DNA from 3 places in the Streptomyces sp. NBC_01013 genome. Region 1 is predicted to be linked to each of the others. Evidence: riboswitches for the same ligand, from Rfam matches in the RefSeq annotation. Region 1 holds a riboswitch; each other region holds the start of a gene.
What was found. Region 1 has a riboswitch for cobalamin ahead of OG538_RS11625 (ribonucleoside-diphosphate reductase subunit alpha). Riboswitches for the same ligand answer to the same signal wherever they lie in the genome.
Positions count from the first base shown of each region.

Region 1 (7,816 bases):
AGCGCATCCAGGGGAAGGGCACCTTCGTCGCCAAGCCGAAGGTCTCGCAGGCCCTGCAGCTCACCTCGTACACCGAGGACATGCGCGCCCAGGGCCTGGAACCGACGTCCCAGCTCCTGGACATCGGTTATGTCACCGCCGACGACACGCTCGCCGGACTGCTCGACATCACCGCGGGCGGGCGCGTGCTGCGGATCGAGCGGCTGCGCCTGGCGAGCGGTGAGCCGATGGCGATCGAGACCACTCACCTCTCGGCCAAACGCTTTCCCGCGCTGCGGCGTTCACTGGTGAAGTACACGTCCCTCTACACCGCCCTGGCCGAGGTGTACGACGTGCGGCTGGCCGAGGCCGAGGAGACCATCGAGACCTCCCTGGCCACCCCGCGCGAGGCCGGCCTGCTCGGTACGGACGTCGGACTGCCGATGCTCATGCTGTCCCGGCACTCGCTGGACGGCCAGGGCGAACCCGTCGAGTGGGTCCGCTCGGTCTACCGGGGCGACCGCTACAAGTTCGTGGCGCGCCTGAAGCGTCCGCTGGACTGACACCGGCTCCGGAACCGTTGAGCAGCCCCCGTGGAAGCGTTCCCACGGGGGCTGCTCACTGCCCTGCGCACCTTCACCCCCACTTGGCCTGGACCAATACCCCGACGTTTGGCGTCATTTCGACCGGACGTCCGACGCCACAGGACCGTTGCCGGACCGCAATGCGGACAGGGGGTGACGGTGGCCGGGACCCTCGCCTAGATTTCGTGCGCATTACACCAGGTGATCAGCGAGGGGACGGAGTCGCCGCCATGCCGGAAGAACCAGAAGGAAAACCACCCACCGTCACACCCATGAGGGTGGTCATCGCCCTCTGCCTCATCGCGCCGTTCGTGGCGATGCTCTGGGTGAGCTCGTACGCCAAGGTCGATCCGGCCTTCATCGGCATCCCGTTCTTCTACTGGTACCAGATGCTCTGGGTGCTGATCTCCACGGCGCTCACCATGATCGCGTACAAGCTGTGGCAGCGTGACCAGCGCGCCCGCAAGGGGGGTGCGTCGGCATGAAGGACGGCGTGAACGGCGTCGCGCTCGGCGTCTTCATCTTCTTCTTCCTGGCCGTCACGGTCGTCGGCTTCATGGCCGCCCGGTGGCGCAAGGCCGAGAACGAGGCCAGCCTCGACGAATGGGGTCTGGGCGGACGGTCGTTCGGCACCTGGGTCACCTGGTTCCTGCTCGGCGGCGACCTCTACACCGCGTACACCTTCGTCGCCGTACCGGCAGCGATCTACGCGGCGGGCGCGGCCGGCTTCTTCGCGGTGCCCTACACCATCCTGGTGTACCCGCTGATCTTCACCTTCCTGCCGCGCCTGTGGTCGGTGTCCCACAAGCACGGCTACGTCACCACCTCGGACTTCGTCCGCGGACGCTTCGGCTCCAAGGGGCTCTCGCTGGCGGTCGCCGTCACCGGCATCCTCGCCACGATGCCGTACATCGCGCTCCAGCTCGTCGGCATCCAGGCGGTCCTGGACGTGATGGGCGTCGGCGGCGGCGAGAACACCCACTGGTTCGTCAAGGACCTGCCGCTGCTGATCGCGTTCGCGGTGCTCGCCGCGTACACGTACTCCTCCGGGCTGCGCGCACCCGCGCTGATCGCCTTCGTCAAGGACGGCCTGATCTACCTGGTCATCGCCGTGGCGATCATCTACATCCCGATCAAGCTCGGCGGCTTCGACGACATCTTCGCCGCCGCACAGGAGAAGTTCGCAGGCCCGCCGGGCGGCAAGCCGACCGGTGCGCTCGCACCCGCCGCGGCAGGGCAGTGGGGTTACGCCACCCTGGCGCTGGGTTCGGCCCTGGCACTCTTCATGTATCCGCACTCGATCACGGCGACGCTCTCCAGCCGCAGCCGTGAGGTGATCCGCCGCAACACGACGATCCTGCCGCTGTACTCGCTGATGCTGGGCCTGCTCGCGCTGCTCGGCTTCATGGCGATCGCCGCCGGGGTCAAGGTGGACAACGGCCAGCTGGCCATCCCACAGCTGTTCGAGAACATGTTCCCCGACTGGTTCGCGGGCGTCGCGTTCGCCGCCATCGGCATCGGCGCACTGGTGCCCGCCGCGATCATGTCGATCGCCGCGGCGAACCTGTTCACCCGCAACATCTACAAGGACTTCCTGAAGCCCGACGCGACACCCGCGCAGGAGACCAGGGTCTCCAAGCTGGTCTCGCTGCTGGTGAAGGTCGGCGCGCTCGCCTTCGTCCTCACCATGGACAAGACGGTCGCGATCAACTTCCAGCTGCTCGGCGGAATCTGGATCCTCCAGACGATGCCGGCCCTGGTCGGCGGGCTGTTCACCCGGTGGTTCCACCGCTGGGCGCTGCTCGCGGGCTGGGCGGTCGGCATGATCTACGGGACGGCCGCAGCGTACGGCGTCGCCAGCCCGACCCAGGCGCACTTCGGCGGGTCCTCCAAGGAGATCCCGGGCCTCGGCGAGATCGGCTACATCGGCCTCACGGCGTTCGTGCTGAACCTCGTGGTCACGGTCGTGCTCACCTTCGTCCTGAACGCCGTGAAGGCGCCCACGGGGATCGACGAGACCTCCCCGTCCGATTACACCGCGGACGCGGGCGACCCCGGCGTGAAGACGGAGCTCCCGCCGGCCACCGCCGGTGCGCCGGGCGGTCACTGACCGGCGACATGTGCGCGGCGGGCCGCCGCACCCCTCTCCGGAGGGGGCGGCGGCCCGTCGCGCGTCCGCGGAAAATCTCTGCGGCCACAGCCCGCCCGTGCGGCAGACTTCCGCCCATGGACATATCGATCCGGCCGGTCGCCCCCGCCGAACACGTACTCCTCGGCGAGATCACGGCCGAGGCCTATCTCGGCGACGGGCTCCTGGACTACGGCGCCGACGACCCGTACCTGGTGCAGCTGCGCGACGTCCCCCGCCGGGCCGCCGAGGCGGAGGTGCTGGTGGCCGCCGACGCCCGGGGCCACGTCCTGGGCGGGGTCACCTACGCCCCGCCGGGCAACCCGTGGGCCGACATCGCCGCGGCGGACGAAGCCGAGTTCCGGATGCTGGCGGTCTCCCGCGAGGCTCGTGGCGCCGGCGCGGGCGAGGCACTCGTACGGGCCTGTATCGACCGCGCGCGGGGCACCACGGGGGTCACGGGGCTCGTCCTGTCGACGCAGCCGGCGATGCTCGGGGCCCACCGGATCTACGGGCGCCTGGGCTTCGTACGGACCCCCGAGAGGGACTGGAACCCCATCGCCGACCTCAAGCTGCTGACGTACCGTCTGGAGCTCGGCCCTCTGCCGTAAGGCGTGCTAAGACCACGTACGACACAACATGTGGGGGCTGCCGCATACGGCAGCCCCCACATGTATGCTCATGCTCGCTGTCGCCGCAGGGAAATCCGGTGCGAATCCGGAACTGTCCCGCAACGGTGTGTTCGGTGTGCTTTTGCGCACCCCAGTCCGAGCTCCTGCCGGCAGCGCATCCGGCTCGACCGATCCGGATGCCCAGACGTCCGGGCCTCGTGGATGGGCCGGTGGACGCCGCACGGAGCGCTGCCCTGCCGGGTCCCGCTCCGCCCGGCTGCCCCCGCTCCCCGATGGCCCCGATCCGAGCGAGGGAGAGCACCGCGTGACCATCGCGCCAGCCGATCCGGTTTCAGCGGCAGAGTCCGAAGCAGCCGAGGCCCAAGCGGTCCTGTCCGGCGGACCCGCGAAGGACGGACCGGGGACCGCACTGCTGCGGACCCTGACCGACCTCACCGCCGATCTGCCCGACACCGACCCCGGACGCGTCGCCGCCGCCGCTCTGCGCGGCCGCAACGCCCGGTCGGACGAGGCCGAGCTGCGCTCGCTGGCCACCGAGGCCGCCGCGGGTCTGATCTCCGAGGACCCCGCCTACTCCCGGCTCGCCGCCCGCCTCCTCACCCGCACCATCGCGGACGAGGCGGCCGGGCAGGGCGCGACGTCGTTCTCCGCCTCGGTCGCCGTCGGCCACCGCGAGGGCCTGATCGCGGACCGCACCGCCGAGTTCGTGACGCTCCACGCCGCCGCCCTGGACGCGCTGGTCGGGCAGTCGCTCTCCGACGGCGCCGACGACCGCTTCGGCTATTTCGGCCTGCGCACCCTGCACAGCCGTTACCTGCTGCGTCACCCGCTCACCCGTCAGGTCATCGAGACGCCGCAGCACTTCATGCTGCGCGTCGCCTCCGGTCTCGCCGAGGACACCTCCGAGCGCGCCCTGGACGAGGTCGCCGCGCTGTACGGGCTGATGAGCCGGCTGGACTACCTGCCCTCCTCCCCCACGCTCTTCAACTCCGGCACCCGGCACCCGCAGATGTCCTCCTGCTACCTGCTGGACTCCCCGCTGGACGAGCTGGACTCGATCTACGACCGCTACCACCAGGTGGCACGCCTCTCCAAGCACGCGGGCGGCATCGGCCTCTCGTACTCCCGCATCCGCGCCCGCGGTTCGCTGATCCGTGGCACCAACGGGCACTCCAACGGCATCGTGCCGTTCCTGAAGACGCTCGACGCCTCCGTCGCCGCGGTCAACCAGGGCGGCCGGCGCAAGGGCGCAGCCGCCGTCTACCTGGAGACGTGGCACGCGGACATCGAGGAGTTCCTGGAGCTGCGCGACAACACGGGCGAGGACCAGCGGCGCACGCACAACCTCAACCTGGCGCACTGGATCCCCGACGAGTTCATGCGCCGGGTGGACGCGGACGGCACCTGGTCGCTGTTCTCCCCTGCCGACGTGCCCGAACTGGTCGACCTGTGGGGCGACGAGTTCGATGCCGCCTACCGGTCCGCCGAGGCCAAGGGCCTGGCGCGCAAGACCATGCCCGCCCGTGAGCTGTACGGCCGGATGATGCGGACCCTCGCCCAGACCGGCCAGGGCTGGATGACGTTCAAGGACGCTTCCAACCGGACCGCGAACCAGACCGCCGAGCCGGGCCGCGTCGTGCACTCGTCCAACCTGTGCACCGAGATCCTGGAGGTCACCGACGACGGCGAGACGGCCGTCTGCAACCTCGGCTCGGTCAACCTCGGCGCGTTCGTCACCGACGGCACGATCGACTGGGAGCGCCTGGACGCCACCGTCCGTACCGCCGTGACCTTCCTCGACCGGGTCGTGGACATCAACTTCTACCCGACCGAGCAGGCCGGCCGGTCCAACGCCCGCTGGCGGCCCGTGGGCCTGGGCGCCATGGGGCTCCAGGACGTCTTCTTCCAGCTGCGGCTCCCGTTCGACTCCCCCGAGGCCCGCGCCCTGTCGACGAAGATCTCCGAGCGCATCATGCTCGCGGCGTACGAGGCGTCCTGCGACCTCGCCGAGCGCTCGGGCCCGCTCCCCGCGTGGTCCGAGACGCGCGCCGCCCGCGGTGTGCTGCACCCCGACCACTACGACACCGAGCTGAACTGGCCGGAGCGCTGGGACACCCTGCGCGCCCGGGTCGCGAAGACCGGCATGCGCAACTCGCTGCTCCTGGCCATCGCGCCGACGGCGACGATCGCCTCGATCGCGGGCGTGTACGAGTGCATCGAGCCCCAGGTCTCCAACCTCTTCAAGCGCGAGACGCTCAGTGGTGAGTTCCTCCAGGTCAACGCCTATCTCGTGGACGAGCTGAAGAAGCTCGGCGTGTGGGACGCGCGGACCCGTGAGGCGCTGCGCGAGGCGAGCGGCTCGGTGCAGGGCTTCGCGTGGATCCCGGAGGAGGTGCGGGCCCTGTACCGCACGGCGTGGGAGATCCCGCAGCGCGGCCTGATCGACATGGCGGCGGCCCGTACGCCGTTCCTCGACCAGAGCCAGTCGCTGAACCTGTTCCTGGAGACGCCGACGATCGGCAAGCTCTCCTCCATGTACGCGTACGCCTGGAAGCAGGGGCTGAAGACGACGTACTACCTGCGCTCACGCCCGGCGACCCGGATCGCCCGTGCGGCGTCCGCCGCACCGATCCCCGAGCAGGCACCCGCGCCCGACGCGGACGCGATCGCCTGTTCCCTGGAGAATCCCGAATCCTGCGAGGCCTGCCAGTAATGAGCACCGACGACCACAAGAACCTGCTGGACCCGGGCTTCGAACTGACCCTGCGGCCGATGCGCTACCCGGACTTCTACGAGCGCTACCGGGACGCGATCAAGAACACCTGGCACGTGGAGGAGGTCGACCTCCACTCCGACGTGGCGGACCTCGCCAAGATGTCGCCCGCCGAGCAGCACCTGATCGGCCGGCTGGTGGCGTTCTTCGCGACCGGTGACTCGATCGTCTCCAACAACCTCGTGCTGACGCTGTACAAGCACATCAACTCCCCCGAGGCCCGGCTGTACCTGTCGCGGCAGCTCTTCGAGGAGGCCGTGCACGTCCAGTTCTATCTGACGCTGCTGGACACCTATCTCCCCGATCCGGACGACCGGGCGGCCGCCTTCGACGCGGTGGAGGAGATCCCGTCGATCCGCGAGAAGGCACAGTTCTGCTTCCGGTGGATGGACTCGGTCGAGAAGATCGACCGGCTGGAGACGAAGGGCGACCGCCGCCGTTTCCTGCTGAACCTGATCTGCTTCGCGGCGTGCATCGAGGGGCTGTTCTTCTACGGCGCCTTCGCGTACGTGTACTGGTTCCGCTCGCGCGGGCTGCTGCACGGTCTCGCCACGGGCACCAACTGGGTGTTCCGTGACGAGACGATGCACATGAACTTCGCGTTCGAGGTGGTCGACACCGTCCGCAAGGAGGAGCCCGACCTCTTCGACGACGAGCTCCAGCAGCAGGTCACCGACATGCTGAGGGAGGCCGTCGAGGCGGAGCTGCAGTTCGGCCGTGACCTGTGCGGCGACGGCCTGCCCGGGATGAACACCGAGTCGATGCGCCAGTACCTGGAGTGCGTCGCCGACCAGCGACTCACCCGGCTGGGCTTCCCCGCGGTGTACGGATCGGAGAATCCGTTCTCGTTCATGGAGCTCCAGGGAGTCCAGGAACTGACGAACTTCTTCGAGCGGCGCCCCTCCGCGTACCAGGTGGCCGTCGAGGGAACGGTCGGCTTCGACGACGACTTCTGACCCGTTCAGATCCTCGCCCAGCTCCTGACGTACGGACGCCGTGCGGCCTTCACCGGCCGCGCGGCGTCCCGCGTTTGCGGGGGCTCGGCACTCCGGACCCGTTCCGCCTCCCGCAGCTGGCGGTCGATGCGGCGTTCGCGGGCGATGCCGACCAGCGTCGGCAGCAGGAAGAGTGCGAAAACAACCGTTGTGCCCAGGTAGTTCAGGAATGTGTTCATGCCTCTACTGTCGTCGGTTCCGGCCGATCGTGGCAGTGGCAGGACTGTCATGGAGCATCGAATTACTGCCACACTGGGGGCATGCTGAAAAATGTCGCCGCCCTGCTGCTCGACGAAGTGAATCCCTTCGAACTCGGCGTCCTGTGCGAGGTGTTCGGACTCGACCGCAGCGACGAGGGACTGCCGGTGCACGATTTCGCCGTGGTCTCCGCCGAGGGCCAGGTCCTGCGCACCCACGCCGGATTCACCATCACCACCCCCCACGGCCTCGACCGCCTGGAGGAGGCCGACCTCATCGCGGTCCCGGCCGGCACCCACTTCGTCGACCGGGAGTACCCCGAGGCGGTGCTGGAGGCGCTGCGCCGGGCCGTGGAGCGCGGGGCCAGGGTGCTGAGCGTCTGCTCGGGGGCGTACGTGCTCGGCGCGGCCGGCCTGCTGGACGGCCGGCGCTGCACGACTCACTGGCGCCACGCCGCCGAGCTGGCCCGCCGCTTCCCGCGGGCCGTCGTGGAGCCGGACGTGCTGTACGTGGACGAGGGCCCGGTC
Region 1 is NZ_CP108687.1:2,769,527-2,777,342, forward strand. It holds gene OG538_RS11605 (GntR family transcriptional regulator) at 1-542, shown strand, start outside; gene OG538_RS11610 (DUF3311 domain-containing protein) at 836-1,048, shown strand; gene mctP (monocarboxylate uptake permease MctP) at 1,045-2,673, shown strand; gene OG538_RS11620 (GNAT family N-acetyltransferase) at 2,790-3,302, shown strand; cobalamin riboswitch at 3,360-3,489, shown strand; gene OG538_RS11625 (ribonucleoside-diphosphate reductase subunit alpha) at 3,628-6,036, shown strand; gene OG538_RS11630 (ribonucleotide-diphosphate reductase subunit beta) at 6,036-7,052, shown strand; gene OG538_RS11635 (hypothetical protein) at 7,058-7,270, opposite strand; gene OG538_RS11640 (helix-turn-helix domain-containing protein) at 7,352-7,816, shown strand, end outside.

Region 2 (7,816 bases), 2.3 Mb from region 1:
GCAGACCGCGGCCCTCGTGACGACCGACGCGACAGTCGACTGGTTCTGCTGCCCGCGCTTCGATTCGCCCAGCATCTTCGGTGCTCTTCTCGACCGGCGGAAGGGCGGTCACTTCACCTGCAAGCCCGCCGCGGGGACGTACACCAGCAAGCAGCTCTACCACCCCGACACCGCCGTGCTGGTGACGCGCTTCATGACCGAGGCGGGGACCGGCGAGGTGGTCGACTTCATGCCGGTCACCGGCGCGACGGCGACGGACCGGCACCGTCTGGTCCGGATGGTGCGCTGTGTCCGGGGCAGTATCACGTTCGAGGGAGAGCTCGCCCCCCGCTTCGACTACGGTCGTCAGCCGCACGAGCTGCATCTCACGGAGCACGGGGCCCTGTTCGCTTCGAAGGACATGCGCCTTGCCGTTCACGCCGTCCGTGAACCGCGGGACGAGCGACTGCTGCACATCGTTCCGCACGGCAGCGACCTGCGGTTCACCCTGACGCTGCAGGCTGGGCAGCAACGTGGTCTCGTCATGGAGTCGTCACCCGGCGGGCCGCCGCACGAGGTCGCCATGGCGGAGTTCAGCCGGCTCTTCGACGAGACCGTCCAGTTCTGGCGATCCTGGCTGGGGCAGTCCAGCTACGCGGGCCGGTGGCGGGAAGCGGTGGAACGCTCGGCCGTGACGTTGAAGCTCATGACCTACGCGCCCACCGGAGCCCTGGTAGCCGCGCCGACGACCGGGCTGCCCGAGCAACTGGGCGGGGAGCGCAACTGGGACTACCGGTTCACCTGGATCCGGGACGCCTCGTTCTCCGTGTACGCCTTGCTGGGCCTGGGGTTCAGGGAAGAGGCGACCGCGTTCATCAGCTGGCTGCACGACCGCGTGAAGGAAGAGGCCGGTCACACGGGCGGCACCGGGCCGCTGAACGTCATGTACCGCGTCGACGGTTCCTCGGACCTTACCGAGGAGACCCTGGGGCATTGGGAGGGGTACGGCGGCTCCGCCCCGGTCCGCATCGGCAACGGAGCGGCGGACCAACTGCAACTGGACATCTACGGCGAGGCGTTCGACAGCATCTATTTCGCGCACCAGCACGGCATGCACCTCGACCACCGGGGCTGGACCGCGCTGCACACCCTCCTCGACTGGCTGGTCGACAACTGGGACCGGCCCGGCGAAGGGCTGTGGGAGACCCGCGGCGGCCGCAAGGACTTCACCTACGGCCGCGTGATGTCCTGGGTGGCCTTCGACCGAGCGGTCCGGATCGCCTACGACGACGGCCGCCCGGCGGCCCGAGTCCGCTGGCTGGACGCCCGCGACGCGATCTACCAGCAGGTGTTCAGCCAGGGATGGGACGAGAAGAAGCAGGCCTTCGTGCAGCACTACGGTGACGACGTACTCGACTCGTCACTGCTGCGCATGCCGACGGTCGGCTTCATGACGCCGGACGATCCGATGTGGGAGTCCACGCTGGACGCGATGGAACGTGAGCTGGTCAGCGACAGCCTGGTCTACCGCTACAACCCCGAAGCGTCACCGGACGGACTGCGCGGCTCGGAGGGGACCTTCTCCCTCTGCACGTTCATGTACGTCGACGCCCTGGCGCGGGCCGGGCGCACGGACCAGGCCAGACTGGTTCTGGAGAAGATGCTCTCCTACGCCAACCATCTCGGCCTGTACTCGGAGGAGATCGGGCTGACAGGGCGACAACTGGGCAACTTCCCGCAGGCGTTCACCCATCTCGCCCTGATCGACGCCGCCATCACCCTGGACGCGAGGCTCAACGGGGAGCGCGGGGGCGCGGCGTAGGAGCCAACACGTCTGCAGGGGCTCGCACATGTAGGGGCTCGCACACGTGGGCTCGCACATGTGGGAGGGCTGTCCTGCCGCCGTCATCAGCCCTCTTCCTCGGGTGCGAGCGGCCGGCCGCAGCGCAGGTTCCACCGCCCCGATCTGCCGCTGAGCTCCGTCACCGTGAGCGGAGCCACGTCCAGCCGCCAGAACGCCTGGGCCGGGAGGGCCAGCGCATGGACGACGGCGGCCCGGATCACGGCGGGCTCGGTCACCGCCAGGACCCGACGGGCATCGTTGCCGGGGAGCGAGTCGAGCCATGAGGCCGCTCGGGCGCACAGGCCCAGCAGGGATTCACCACCGTGCGGTGCGGCGGCCGGATCCGCCAGCCAGGCCGCCACTCCGTCCGGCTCGTCCGCGCCGACCTCGGACAGTCGTGCGCCGGACCAACGGCCCATCTCCCAGTCCCGTAGCTCGTGTTCGTGCTCGGCTCGCAGCCCCAGCGCCGTCGCGGTGCCCGCGCAGCGTCGGGACGGTCCCCGCAGCCACCGGTCCGCTGCCGGGACCGATCCGGCGGCAGCGGCAGCGCGGGCCGGCCGGAGTCCGGCGTCGTCGAGGGGCGCGTCACCGGCGAACCGGGCCTCGCGCAGCGCGGCGTTCATCGCCGGTGAGATCAACATCACCCGTACCGTCATCACCGCTACGACCTTCCTGAACTGTGGCCCCTCGGCCAAGCACACCATGGCATCCGAGGGCCAACGGCCCGCCCGTGGGCACCATGGCGGCCGTCACGTCCAGGCGGTATGGTCGCGACGACATGACGAGGGTGTGACGGAAGTCCGGTGAGAATCCGGCACGGTCGCGCCACTGTGAACCCGTACCTGTGCGGGAAGTCAGACCCAGCACCTTCGTCTCAGGCACCACGATCGGGACGCGTGTTCCCCCAGGAGGTTCTGCCATGGCACAGACTGCTGCCCCCGCCGCCGTCACACCCGCCATCACCCCCATCTCACTGAAGGCCATTGCCCCGTGGGCGGTCTTCTTCGGCGTCCTCATGCTGGTCCTGCTCTACTTCGTCGGCGCCGAGCAGGGCGCTACCGCGCTCATCTCGGGCGAAGGCGTGCACGAGTGGGTCCACGACGGCCGTCACCTCCTCGGTTTCCCCTGCCACTGATCCATCCGGCTGATCCAGGGGAATTCCTCATGAACTCCATATCTGTCAGAGCTCTGCTGGTCCGCGGCATGCTGGCCGGCCTCGTCGCGGGTGCGATCGCACTCGTGGTGGCCTACTTCCTCGGCGAGTCCCGTGTCGACGCGGCCATCGCCCTCGAAGAGTCACATACCCACGACCACGGCGGTGGCGCGGAACTCGTCAGCCGCAGCATGCAGGCCACCGGCGGCCTCGCCACCGGTGTACTGGTCTTCGGCGTCGCCGTAGGCGGCATCGCCGCGCTCGTCTTCTGTTACGCCCTCGGCCGGATGGGCCGCTTCGGACCCCGGGCGACGGCTGCGCTGATCGCGGGAGCGGCCCTGCTGACCGTGTACATCGTGCCGTTCCTGAAGTATCCGGCGAATCCGCCCGCGGTCGGCGACCCCGACACCATCGGCCGCCGCACCGCGTTGTTCTTCCTGATGGTCGCTCTCAGTGTCCTGCTGGCCGTCGCCGCCGTCCTTCTCGGCAGGCGGCTGGCCCCGCGCCTGGGCAACTGGAACGCCACCATCGCCGCGGCCGCCGGCTATGTCCTGGTGGTCGGCCTCGCCTACGCCTTCCTGCCCTCGTTCAACGAGGTCGGAAAGGACTTCCCGGCTTCTCTGCTCTGGGAGTTCAGGCTGGCCACGCTCGCGGTGCAGATCACGCTCTGGACGGCCTTCGGGCTGGTCTTCGGGTACCTCACCGAGCGGCTGCTGGTGCCGAGACGGGATGCGGTCACGGCCGGGGAGGTCACGGCGAACCGGCCGGCCACCATCGTGGGCTGAGGCCGGGAGCCACCACGGGCCAGGCAGGCCGGCCCGGAACGGCGTGACGTCTGCGGCAGGACCGTGTACGTCGCGACGACGGCACGCACAGAGCCCGCCGGGGAACCCGGTGGGCTCTGCTGCGTGCGGAAGCCGCCTCGCTTCTCACTCCTGGGTGGCGGGCCCGTCCCAGTCGATCCGGTAGTGCTTCAGCTGTGCGTCCTCCTTCACGAGGCGCATCCCTACCGCGGTCATGACGTGCTGGGAGGCGGTGTTGTCGAGATCGGTGTCCCCGTGGACGCAGGCGATGCCCTGGTCGCGGGTGAACCGCAACAGCGCGCGAAGCGCCTCGGAGGCGTAACCCCTTCCCCGTGCCGACTCCACGAGCCCGTAGCCGATCGTGACGTGCCTCCGGTCGTCGGGTGCCCCGTGAAACCCCACTCCGCCGATCACCGTGCCGTCCTCGCGGCGCTGTATCGCGTACGGACCGTAGGGATGGGGATCGCCTGAATCGGCGCACGTTTCCAGGAAGCGTTTGGCCGCCCTCATCTCGCCCGGCGAGGGATAGCCCGGAGCCCAGCGCGCACCGCCGGCAGGCCGGCCCGCGACCACCTGCTCGGCGTGGGCGGCGGTCAGGGGGTACAGGAGCAGACGTGGTGTGACGAGGTCGGTCATGGGCTGTGGGTATCACGCGATGCGGCCGGGCCGCACCTGGATTTTCCAGGTGCGGCCCGGCGCGTGCGGGCGGCCGGGAGCCACCCTGCCTGGGTGAGGTCTCCGGCCAGTGGGGGCAGGCATGGGCCGGCGTGGTGAGGTACCCGGACCGTGCGGTCAGGGCTCGGCTGCCGGGGCCAGGCCCCCGGGGAGGGCGGTCACGCATCGCCTGCCGAGGCGAAGTTCCCGGGCCCTGGGGTCACGCATCGGCTGCCGAGGTGAAGTCCCCGGACAGGGCGGCCGCCATCCGCAGGTGGGTGTCCGCCTCGGCCTGTCGACCCTGACGCTCCAGCGTGCGGCCGAGCATCAGTCGCGCGTAGTGCTCGACCGGGTCCAGTTCCAGCACCGCGCGCAGCTCCGTCTCGGCCCGGACGAGCCGCGCCGAGTGGTAGTAGGCCCGTGCCAGCAGCAAGCGCGGCGCGACCTGCTCCGGCACCTGCTCGACCAGTCCGCCCAGAATCCGGGCCGCAGTCGTGTACTCCTTCGAATCGAAGAAGAACTGAGCGCGATCCCAGCGCTCGGCGGCGGTACCGAACTCGTAGTAGGTGTCGCTCATCTGATCTCCTCGGTCGAGGGTGCCGCCGGGCCGCTCCCGTACGTTTCCATCCGCCACAACACCCACATGTCGTTTAACATTCCACTAATTATTGGGCGTGGGTGCAGCCCGCCCGGAGCCGCACGGGAATAGGTTGACCGCCATGAGTAATCTCGATCGCCAGGCCACACTCTCCGTCTGCGGAGGACGGGGTTTCGTCGTCGCCGAACCCGTACGTGAACTCCTCACCCCGCGCCATGTCCGCCTCGGCGAGTCCACCGAGGTCCGCAGACTGCTGCCCAATCTGGGCCGCCGCATGGTCGGGGCCTGGGCCTTCGTCGACCACTACGGCCCCGACGACATCGCCGACGAGCCCGGCATGCAGGTGCCGCCCCACCCTCACATGGGCCTGCAGACGGTCAGCTGGCTGCACGAGGGCGAGGTCCTGCACCGCGACAGCCTGGGCAGCCTGGAGACGATCCGCCCGCGCGAGCTCGGTCTGATGACCTCCGGCCGCGCCATCAGTCACTCCGAGGAGAGCCCCAGGCCGCACGCCTCGCTTCTGCACGGGGCCCAGCTCTGGGTCGCCCTCCCCGATGCCCACCGCGCCGTCGAACCCCACTTCCAGCACCACACGGACCTGCCGACCGTCACCGCTCCGGGCCTCTCGGCCACCGTGATCCTCGGGACCCTCGACGGCGCCACCTCGCCCGGCACCGCGTACACCCCGATCGTCGGCGCCGATCTCGCCCTGAGCCGTGGGGCCGACGCACGCCTCCCGCTGGACCCCGACTTCGAGTACGCCGTGCTGTCGATGTCCGGCGAGGCGGAGGTCGACGGCGTCCCGGTGCTGCCGGGCTCCATGCTCTACCTCGGCTGCGGACGCACCGAGCTTCCGCTGCGCGCGGAGTCCGACGCGGGTCTGATGCTCCTGGGCGGTGAGCCCTTCGAGGAGGAGATCGTCATGTGGTGGAACTTCGTGGGCAGAACCCAGGACGACATCACCCAGGCGCGGGAGGACTGGATGAACGGTGATCGGTTCGGCGCGGTGCGCGGCTACGACGGTGCGCCGCTCCCGGCTCCGGCGTTGCCCCCTGTGCCCTTGAAGCCCCGGGGGCGAGTGCGCTGAACTGCGGGCTCAGCACGGGCGATCGCTGCTCCGACCTCCACGCACCACCAGGAGGAAAGAATGACTCCAGCCGATCCCACTCCGCGTTCGTCAGGTCCCACGATGAAGCCGGCCTGACCCCACCACCCTTGGCCGGTCAGGGAATCCGGGAAGCAGCGCCCAGTGCAGCGGGTCAGCTGCGCCATCGCCGGAATCGAAGACCGCCCCAGGAGTCTGGAAGGTAGTCCTGGCCTCGAAGTGCGAACGTGGACGAGTCCCCCAAACAGTCGGCTCGGAGCAGCTCCGATTCTGTAGCGGCGTGCTGTCGGCAGCAGTCATACTGCCCCACAACGGCCGGAGCCGAGGGGGAGAAAGCGTGCCAGATCAGACGGCCGGGGCACGGCGTGGCCGTGCCTGGAGCGACGAGGAGGACGTTGAGCTCGTCGAAGGTGTGCGCGAAGGGCTTGCTCTGGCCGAGCTCGCTGAGCGGCACGGCCGTACGACGGGCGGTGTCCATGCGCGTCTGGACCGGTTCGTGTCACAGTCCGGTTCGGCCGTCGATGATCCACTGGACTGGCTGAGGTCTCGGCTGGCCGCGGATCCTGGCTACGCATGGCGGGAGGTGGCTGCCGAGCGGCGTCTCAGCGAACGGCGTGAGCGCCACAGGGGGTACGCGTCCACCGAGCCCCTGGGGGCCGCTGAGGCGAGTTCGGCGGCCGAGGTGCTGGCGGACTGGGAGCACGTGACCGGCCATGTCCTGCGCTCCGAGCGCCGTGAGGTCTTCCTTGCCCGACGAACAACTCACGCCTTGGCGGCCAGACCCGAGGCTGTACGGCGCACTGCGGCCCGGAGGTTGTGGCACCACGGACAGGTGCTGCTGCTGGATCACTGGCTGCTTGAGTGTGTGTGCCCGGGCGCCGTGGGTCTGACAGCCGACTGGGCACTGATCGCCGAGCGCGATGCCGACACGGTGCTTGTCCTGAGAGAGCTGCTCACCACAGCTGTGGGTGAGATGCCCGCGGAGCGGGACCGGGACGTCCTCTCCCGCCGCCTGGGACTTGACGATCAACCCGCCCATACCCTGGAGCAGGTCGCGGAGACCTGCGGCGTGTCGCGCGAGCGGGTCCGGCAACTGCAGACGAGGGCGATCCGCCGCCTGGCGCATACCGACGCGCCGGCTTCGCGAAAGCTCCGAGAGGTTCTGGCCGACCTGAGCTGTGTGCAACGGGTGCCCCCGGAGACCGGGCCATCGGCGGCGGAACGGTTACTCGACCTGGCAGACGTGCTGCTGCCCTCGGTCACGCCCCGGCAGGCCATACCCCTTCTGGCACGGTTGGCCGGCGCGAACAAGGTCCGTGCGGACAACCTGGCTGCAGAGGCGTCGACGATACGCATCCTGCGGCACGAGTCGGCTCGTCGTGACGCGACACGGGAGCGACGTGTCGAACGTGCCGGCCGACGCTGGAAGGCGCTGACCGACGAGGTCACCTGGTTCGGCGAGCCCGAACCGGCCCCGCCCCGAGCTGAGTTGGAAACCCTTCGCGAGGAGGAGAGCGCCGACCGGGGACGCTTCGGGGTGTGGCATTGCCCGAAGTCGGACCGCGATGTGTCGTACGAGTCAGATGCAGAGCTGAGGGTGATCCAACTGCTGAGCTTCGCGCCGCAGATCGCCTACTACCAGGAACAACCCCTGGCCATCAGCTACGAGTTCGCGGGGCAG
Region 2 is NZ_CP108687.1:458,931-466,746, reverse strand. It holds gene OG538_RS02020 (glycoside hydrolase family 15 protein) at 1-1,801, shown strand, start outside; gene OG538_RS02015 (histidine phosphatase family protein) at 1,888-2,478, opposite strand; adenosylcobalamin (AdoCbl) riboswitch at 2,603-2,696, shown strand; gene OG538_RS02010 (CbtB-domain containing protein) at 2,742-2,957, shown strand; gene OG538_RS02005 (CbtA family protein) at 2,987-3,760, shown strand; gene OG538_RS02000 (GNAT family N-acetyltransferase) at 3,905-4,414, opposite strand; gene OG538_RS01995 (tetratricopeptide repeat protein) at 4,653-5,009, opposite strand; gene OG538_RS01990 (pirin family protein) at 5,152-6,117, shown strand; gene OG538_RS01985 (sigma factor-like helix-turn-helix DNA-binding protein) at 6,473-7,816, shown strand, end outside.
Region 2: linked by a shared signal. The riboswitch ahead of OG538_RS02010 (CbtB-domain containing protein) and the one ahead of OG538_RS11625 (ribonucleoside-diphosphate reductase subunit alpha) in region 1 are both predicted to bind cobalamin.

Region 3 (7,816 bases), 3.7 Mb from region 1:
GTGGTCCGTGCCAGTCGCGGCACGACCTCCTCGCAGGCGAAGCCCAGGACGGCGACGGCGTCCGGGAGTTCGAAGCCCAGCACCTCCCGTACGAGACCGGCCGCGGCGCTCACGTCCCAGCCGCGCGCCTCCATGCCCTCCGCGAGCCGGCGGCACAACTGCTCCAGCAGATCGATCGCGTCCGCGCCCGTCCGGGCCGGGCCGTCCACCAGCTCGCTCAGCTCGGCCGGCACCTTCACGGCGGCCCCGGGCTCGCCCAGCAGCTCCTTCTCGCTGAGCCCGAAGTGCTCGGCGACGGCCGCCCGCAGACCCGGCAGCGCGTTTGCCGTACCACCCCACACCTGCGAGGCGCGCAGCACCGCCAGGACCAGGTTGACCCGCGCCTCGCCGGCCGGGCCACCGCCCAGGACGTGCAGACCGTCGCGGATCTGGACGTCCTTGATCTCGCAGAGGTAGCCGTCGATGTGCATGACGAACGAGTCGAAGTCGTCGTCGCCCGGCTGCTCGTCGACATGCAGGTCGTGGTGCAGCTCCGCGGCCTTGACCAGCGTCCAGATCTGCGCCCGCACCGTAGGTGCCTTCGTCGGGTCCAGATCGCTGACCAGCGCGTACTCGTCGAGCAGCTGCTCCAGCTTCGCCAGGTCGCCGTAGGTGTCGGCACGCGCCATGGGCGGCACCAGGTGGTCGACCACCGTGGCGTGACCGCGGCGCTTTGCCTGGGTGCCCTCGCCCGGGTCGTTGACGATGAACGGGTAGATCAGCGGCAGTTCGCCGAGTACCGCGTCCGGGCCGCAGCCGGCGGACAGGCCGAGGCCCTTGCCGGGCAGCCACTCCATCGTGCCGTGCTTGCCCATGTGGACGACGGCGTCCGCGCCGAACGTGTTCTCCAGCCAGCGGTACGTCGCCAGGTAGTGGTGCGAGGGCGGCATGTCAGGGTCGTGGTAGATCGCGATCGGGTTCTCGCCGAAGCCGCGCGGCGGCTGGATCAGCACCACCACGTTCCCGAACTGGAGCGAGGCGAGGACGATGTCGTCCCCGTCCACGTACAGCGAGCCCGGCGGCTCGCCCCAGTGCTCCAGCATCGAGTCGCGCAGCCCGGGCTCCAGCTTCGCGAACCACTCCCGGTAGTCGGCCAGCGGCACCCGCGCGGGCGCCGCGGCGAGCTGCTCCTCGGTCAGCCACTCCACGTCGTGGCCACCGGCGTTGATGAGGCGGTGGATCAGCTCGTCGCCGTTGTCCGGGTGTTCCGCGACCCCGTATCCGGCGTCGCGCAGGGCGTCCAGGACCCGTACCGCGGAGGCGGGCGTGTCCAGGCCGACCGCGTTGCCGACGCGGGAGTGCTTGGTGGGGTAGGCGGTGAAGACCAGGGCGAGCTTCTTCTCCGCGTTGGCCTTGTGCCTGAGGACGGCGTGGCGCACGGCGATCCCGGCGACGCGGGCGGCCCGCTCGGGGTCGGCGCGGTACACCGGAACCCCGTCCGGGCCCTGCTCCTTGAAGGAGAAAGGCACGGTGATCAGGCGGCCGTCGAATTCGGGGATGGCGACCTGCATCGCCGCGTCCATGGGGGCCAGCGCCGCGTCCGACGCCTCCCAGGCGGCGCGTGAGGAGGTGAGGCAGAGCCCTTGCAGGACCGGCACGTTCAGATCGGCGAGCGCGCCGATGTCCCAGGCCTCGTCGTCGCCCCCGGCGGACGCGTCCGACGCGCGGGTTCCGCCGGCCGCGAGCACCGTGGCGACCAGGGCGTCGGCCCGGCCGAGGAGCTCGTACAGCCCGGCGTCCGCGCCGCGCAGCGAACCGCAGTACACGGGAAGGGCGTTGGCGCCGCGCGCCTCGATCGCGTCGCACAGCACGTCGACGAACGAGGTGTTGCCGGAGAGATGGTGCGCCCGGTAGAAGAGCACGCCGACGGTCGGGCGGCCCTCGGTGAACGCACGGCTGCCGTGCAGGCCCCACTCGGGCATCTTCTGCGGTTCGGCGAAGCCGTGCCCGGTCAGCAGGACGGTGTCGGAGAGGAAGCGGGCCAGTTCGACGAGGTTTCCCGGGCCACCCTCCACCAGATAGCGCAGCGCCTCGGCGACGACGCCGGCCGGTGCGGACGATTCGGCCATCAGCTCCGCGTCCGGCACCGTCTCACCGCCGAGCAGCACGGTCGGGATACCGGACGTCCTCAGGACGGCGAGGCCGTCCTCCCAGGCGCGCTTGCCGCCCAGGAGGCGGACCACGGCGACCGAGGAGCCCTCGATCAGCGCGGGCAGTTCGTCCTGGGCGTCGATGCGGGCCGGGTTGCCGATCCGGTAGGGCGCGCCCGAGGCACGGGCGGCGAGGAGGTCGGTGTCGGCGGTGGACAGCAGCAGCACGGTGCTCAGCGGGGCGGTCAGTGAGGCGTTCATGCGCGTGCTCCAGGTGCTCCGGGGGCGATGAAGGGAAGTCCTGCCGGTGCGCCCGACTCGATGAGTCGCCACAGCGCATCGGTGTCCGCGTGTTCTTCGATCAGGTCGCCGAGGCGGTCGAGCTGTTCCTCCCGCAGCCCGGCGAAACAGGTGTCGGGGGCGGGCACGAAGCGGCGGCCGGCGGCCTTCGCGACCTCGGTCAGGAAGCGGCGGCGGAAGGTGTCGCTCTCCAGCGAGCCGTGCCAGTGGGTGCCCCACACGGCGCCGGACCGGCAGCCGTCCAGGTGCCCGCCCCGCCCGTCGGTGAGGAACGGCTCGCCGCCGCGCACATCCGCGACGCCGTGGTGGATCTCGTACCCCTCGACCGGGGCGCCGAGTGCCTCGCCGACCGGCCGGGCGAGGGTCTTCTCGCGGTCGAACCGGATGCGTACGGGCAGCAGTCCGAGCCCGTCGACCGTTCCCGCCCGCGATTCCACGTCGTCCTCGATGCGTTCGCCGAGGATCTGGTAGCCGCCGCAGACGCCGAGCACCGGGCGGCCCTCGGCGGCCCGCCGCAGCAGCGCGTCGGCGAGCCCGCGCTCGCGCAGCCAGGCGAGAGCCTTCACGGTGCCGCGGGTCCCGGGCACGATGACGAGGTCGGCGTCGGCGAGCTCCTCGGCGCGGTCCACGAAGCGCACGACGACGCCCGGCTCGGCTGCGAGCGCGTCCACGTCGGTGAAGTTGGACATCAGCGGCACGGCGCACACCGCGACGCGCAGGATGTCCTCGCCGTGCGGCGGTGCGAGCACCGACTCGCGCACGGTGCCGCGCAGCGATACCCGCAGACCGTCCTCCTCGTCGATGCCGAGGCCGTGGGCGAACGGCAGCACCCCGTACGTCGGACGTCCCGTCAGATCGCGCAGCATGTCCAGACCGGGCTCCAGCAGCGAGACGTCGCCACGGAACTTGTTGACCAGATAGCCGGCGATCAGCGCCTGGTCCTCCGCCGAGAGCAGCGCCGTCGTACCGAAGAAGGAGGCGAAGACCCCGCCGCGGTCGATGTCGCCGACGACCACCACCGGGAAGCGTGCCGCCCGCGCGATGCCCATGTTCACGATGTCCGTACGCCGCAGATTGATCTCGGCCGGACTGCCCGCCCCCTCACAGATCACTGCGTCATACGTGCCCCGAAGCTGCTCCAGGCAGTCCACGACGGTCGACAGGAGCGACTCCTGCCGGCCGCCGTGGTAGCCGCGGGCGCTCATCTCGCCGACCGGACGCCCCATCAGGACGACCTGGCTGGAGCGGTCGCTGCCGGGCTTGAGCAGTACCGGGTTCATCAGGGCGGTCGGCTCCACCCGGGCGGCCTGGGCCTGCATGGCCTGGGCGCGGCCGATCTCGGCGCCCTCGCGGGTGACGAAGGAGTTGAGCGACATGTTCTGCGCCTTGAACGGCGCCACCTTGACGCCGCGGCGCACCAGCCAGCGGCAGATACCCGCCGTGACGACGCTCTTGCCCGCGTCCGAGGTGGTCCCGGCGACCAGCAGTCCGCCGCTCATGTCGGTCTCCGTCCTGAGAGTCGAGGTGCTGCGGTGCGAGGTGATGCGGGCCGAGGGCCGGTGATCCCTCGCGCGGTGATCCGTCGTGCCACGGCCCCGGCGCCCAGCCGGGCCGCCACGCTCACGCCGAGGGCGAGTGCGCTCACCCGGCGCGACAGCCGTACGGCCCGTTCGATGTCCGCGGGCTCCACCGCGCGGCCCGTCTCCCCGTTGAGGACGGGGCGGTGTTCGACCCGGCCGCCGTAGGCGAGCGTTCCACCGAGCCGCACGCCGAGCGCGCCCGCGAACGAGGCCTCCACCGGGCCCGCGTTGGGGCTGGGGTGCTTGGCCGCGTCCGCTCGCCAGGCACGGACCGCTCGCCGTGGCCGCCCCCCGGCGGTCACGGCGAGCAGGGCCGTCAGCCGGGCACCCGGCCAGCCCGCGAGGTCGTCGAGGCGGGCCGAGGCCCAGCCGTAACGCCGGTAGCGGGGCGACTTGTGGCCGACCATCGCGTCGAGCGTGTTGGCGGCCCGGAACCCGACGAGCCCGGGGACCCCGCCCAGCGCACCCCACACCAGCGCGCCGACCACGGCGTCCGACGTGTTCTCGGCGACGGACTCCACGACGGCCCTGGCGATCTGAGGGCCGTCCAGGGACTGCGGGTCGCGGCCGCACAGATGCGGCAGCCGCTCCCGGGCCAGGTCGAGGTCCCCGGCGGTCAGGGCATCGCCGATGGACCGGGCCTCGCGGCCCAGTGACGTACCGCCGACGACGGACCAGGTGGTGGCGGCGGTCAGGGCGACGGACGCGGCGGGGTGGCGGCGCAGCCCATGGGCGGCCAGGGCAGCACCCGCGGCGGCGCCTCCGGCACAGACCAGGGTGTGGAGTGCGCCCCACCCGCGGTGGTCACGCCACAGACGGCGCTCGACGCCTGCCGCGGCCCGCCCGAAGGCGGCGACCGGGTGGCCCCTGCGGGGATCACCGAGCAGCAGATCGCCGATCAGACCGGCCGTGGCGCCGTACGCGAAGATGCGATCGGCACGCACGGTTCAGCCGGCCGTTGCGCCTCGAAGGACCTTCGTACAGGCAGGTGCTGGCAGGAGCAGCACGGATTCGGACGCACGGCAGCCGGGCATGGCGATATGTCCTCACTCAGGGTCCGCGCCCTGGTTCGACGTGACGGCGACGAGAGTCTCCTGGCTTCCGGATCCGCAGTTCCCCCGGGCCTTCCAGTCCACTTGCGTGGACCGTGACTTCCAGTGGTGGGGGACTGCTCCCCGGTGACAGTGGCGGGACCGCGCCGGATTCGCACCGGCTTCCTCTGCTGTCGCCGTAATGGCTCGGGCAGTCCACCACGCTCTGCGAACGCCCGTCAACTTGCCGTTGACCTGCGGCGGTGCAGTGTGCTGAGACGCACATCGGGCCGGACGCGCACGAGGTGCGTCCGGCCCGATACGGGTGGGAGTGGTGGGCTCAGAGGCGTCCGGGTGACCGCTTACCGGGCGGCCATGCCCCGAAACGCACGCTTCCGGCGTGGTCGTCGGTCACCGACGCTTCGCGTCGGCTCCCTCCTCAGCCTTGGAACAGCAACGAACCGGGCCGCGTCCGCCACCCGATCCGAAGCCGTCCGACAGCCTCTCAGGCGACGATCAGATAGATGCCGTAGGCCACGGCAGCTGCACACAGTCCGAAGCAGAGGTACGCGCCGGCGCGGGCCAGCACGAGCGACCCGCCCGCCGAGCCGCCCTGTGCGGCAGGCTCCGGCTGCTTGGAGAGACCGACGATGCCGAGGGTGAAGAGCCCCACGAGTGCGACGGTGGCGACGAGGGAGACGCCGAAGACGGTGCCGAGGGCTGCCCAGTCGATGTTCATGTGGATGTGTCCTTACCGGAGGCTCTTAGACCGTGGCGGGTCGGGCCGGGTCGGTGACCGGTCCGACCGGGGCCGGGATGGTGGCCATGAGGTCGTGGGTCTGGGCAGCAGCGGTGGGCGGCGGGCTGACGGCCGCGATGGCGGTGGTGACGACGCCCGCGGGCTCGGCGTCCTCACCGGCCGGGGCGACGTCGCCGTGCCCGACGGGCTTGCGGCGGGAGAGCACCCAGATCGCACCGGAGCCCGCGATCAGCAGCGCCGCGACGACCACGACACCCCAGGTGCCCTGCTTGGTGAGGAACTCCGCGCCCGCACCGACCAGCCCGGCGGCCGGGAGGGTCAGGCCCCAGGCGACGAACATCCGGGTGGCGGTGGACCAGCGGACCACACCCCCCTTGCGCCCCAGGCCCGCACCCATGACGGCACCTGAGCACGACTGGGTGGTGGAGAGGGAGAAGCCGAGGTGCGAGGAGGCCAGGATGACGGTGGCCGCACTGGTCTGGGCGGCGAAGCCCTGCGGCGGCTTCAGCTCCGTCAGGCCGCTGCCCATGGTGCGGATGATGCGCCAGCCGCCCAGGTAGGTGCCGAGTGCGATGGCGAGGCCGGCGCACACGATGACCCAGACCGGCGGGTTGGAGCCGGGGGAGAGGACGCCACCGGTGACCAGGGCGAGCGTGATGATGCCCATGGTCTTCTGCGCGTCGTTGGTGCCGTGGGCGAGCGATACGAGCCCGGCCGAGGCGATCTGGCCGGCGCGGTATCCCTTCGCCGTGGCCTTCTCCTGGGCGCCGCCCGTGGCCTTCCCGCCGATGCGGTACGTCAGCTTGGTGGCCAGGAGTGCGGCGACACCGGCGACGACCGGCGCGGCGACCGCGGGGAGCAGCACCTTGGTGACGACGGTGCCGCCGTCGACGGAGGACCAGCCCGCGGACATCACCGCGGCGCCGATCAGGCCGCCGAACAGTGCGTGGGAGGAGCTGGACGGCAGGCCGACCAGCCAGGTCAGGAGATTCCACAGGATGGCGCCGACGAGCGCCGCGAAGATGACCTCGGTTCTGAGCCCGTCTTCATTGATGATCCCGCCGGAGATCGTCTTGGCGACCTCCACCGACAGGAACGCGCCGACGAGGTTGAGAGCGGCGGACATGGCCACCGCTGTCTTGGGTTTGAGTGCGCCGGTCGAGATGGTGGTGGCCATCGCGTTGGCGGTGTCGTGGAAACCGTTCGTGAAATCGAACACTAGAGCTGTCACGATCACAATCGCGAGCAGCAGCGTGATGTGTTCCATTTACCCAGGCAATCGTTCGACGTCAGTGGCAAGTGGACCGTAGGCAATCTGGGTGAACGGAAGATGAACTGAGCAGGGCGTTGCGGTGACCCCAACCGGAGTGCCGTTGCCCTTTTCGTCCGCCGCGTGACGGCGGAGTTCAGGCACGGGCCGGTCTGGGCCCGGAATCCGGGGCCCGGGCGGACGTTCGCGGCAGGGGCGGCAAGGGGTCGCTCATCCGTTGAAAGGATCTTCGTATGAGCGACGAGTGGCGAGAATCGATCGAACGGGCCTGGGGCGGAGTCGTCTCCACTGCCCGCAGGACGGCCTCCGAAGGGCTGGTCGTGGGGACGTCGGGCAACGTCTCCGCCCGGGTCGGATCGACCGTGCTGGTCACCCCGAGCGGAGTGCCGTACGACCGGCTCCGCCCGGAGGACCTGACAGGCGTCGATCTGGAGGGCAACCAGGTCCTCGGCACGATGGCCCCCACCAGCGAACTGCCGCTCCATCTCGCGGTGTACCGGAACACCGACGCCGCCGCCGTCGTGCACACCCACGCGGTGCACGCCACGGCCGTCTCCACCCTGGTCGCCGAGGTGCCGTCGGTCCACTACGCCGCGGCGATGCTGGGCGGCCCCGTACGGGTCGCCGCCTATGCCCGCTACGGCACGGACGAACTGGCCGCGAACATGCTCACGGCTCTGCGCGACCGCACCGGCTGCCTGCTGGGCAACCACGGGACCGTCACCTACGGCGCCACGCTCGACGAG
Region 3 is NZ_CP108687.1:6,505,373-6,513,188, forward strand. It holds gene cobN (cobaltochelatase subunit CobN) at 1-2,366, opposite strand, end outside; gene OG538_RS28325 (cobyric acid synthase) at 2,387-3,928, opposite strand; gene OG538_RS28330 (cobalamin biosynthesis protein) at 3,925-4,953, opposite strand; cobalamin riboswitch at 5,097-5,230, opposite strand; gene OG538_RS28335 (hypothetical protein) at 5,546-5,779, opposite strand; gene OG538_RS28340 (anion permease) at 5,805-7,067, opposite strand; gene OG538_RS28345 (class II aldolase/adducin family protein) at 7,304-7,816, shown strand, end outside.
Region 3: linked by a shared signal. The riboswitch ahead of OG538_RS28330 (cobalamin biosynthesis protein) and the one ahead of OG538_RS11625 (ribonucleoside-diphosphate reductase subunit alpha) in region 1 are both predicted to bind cobalamin.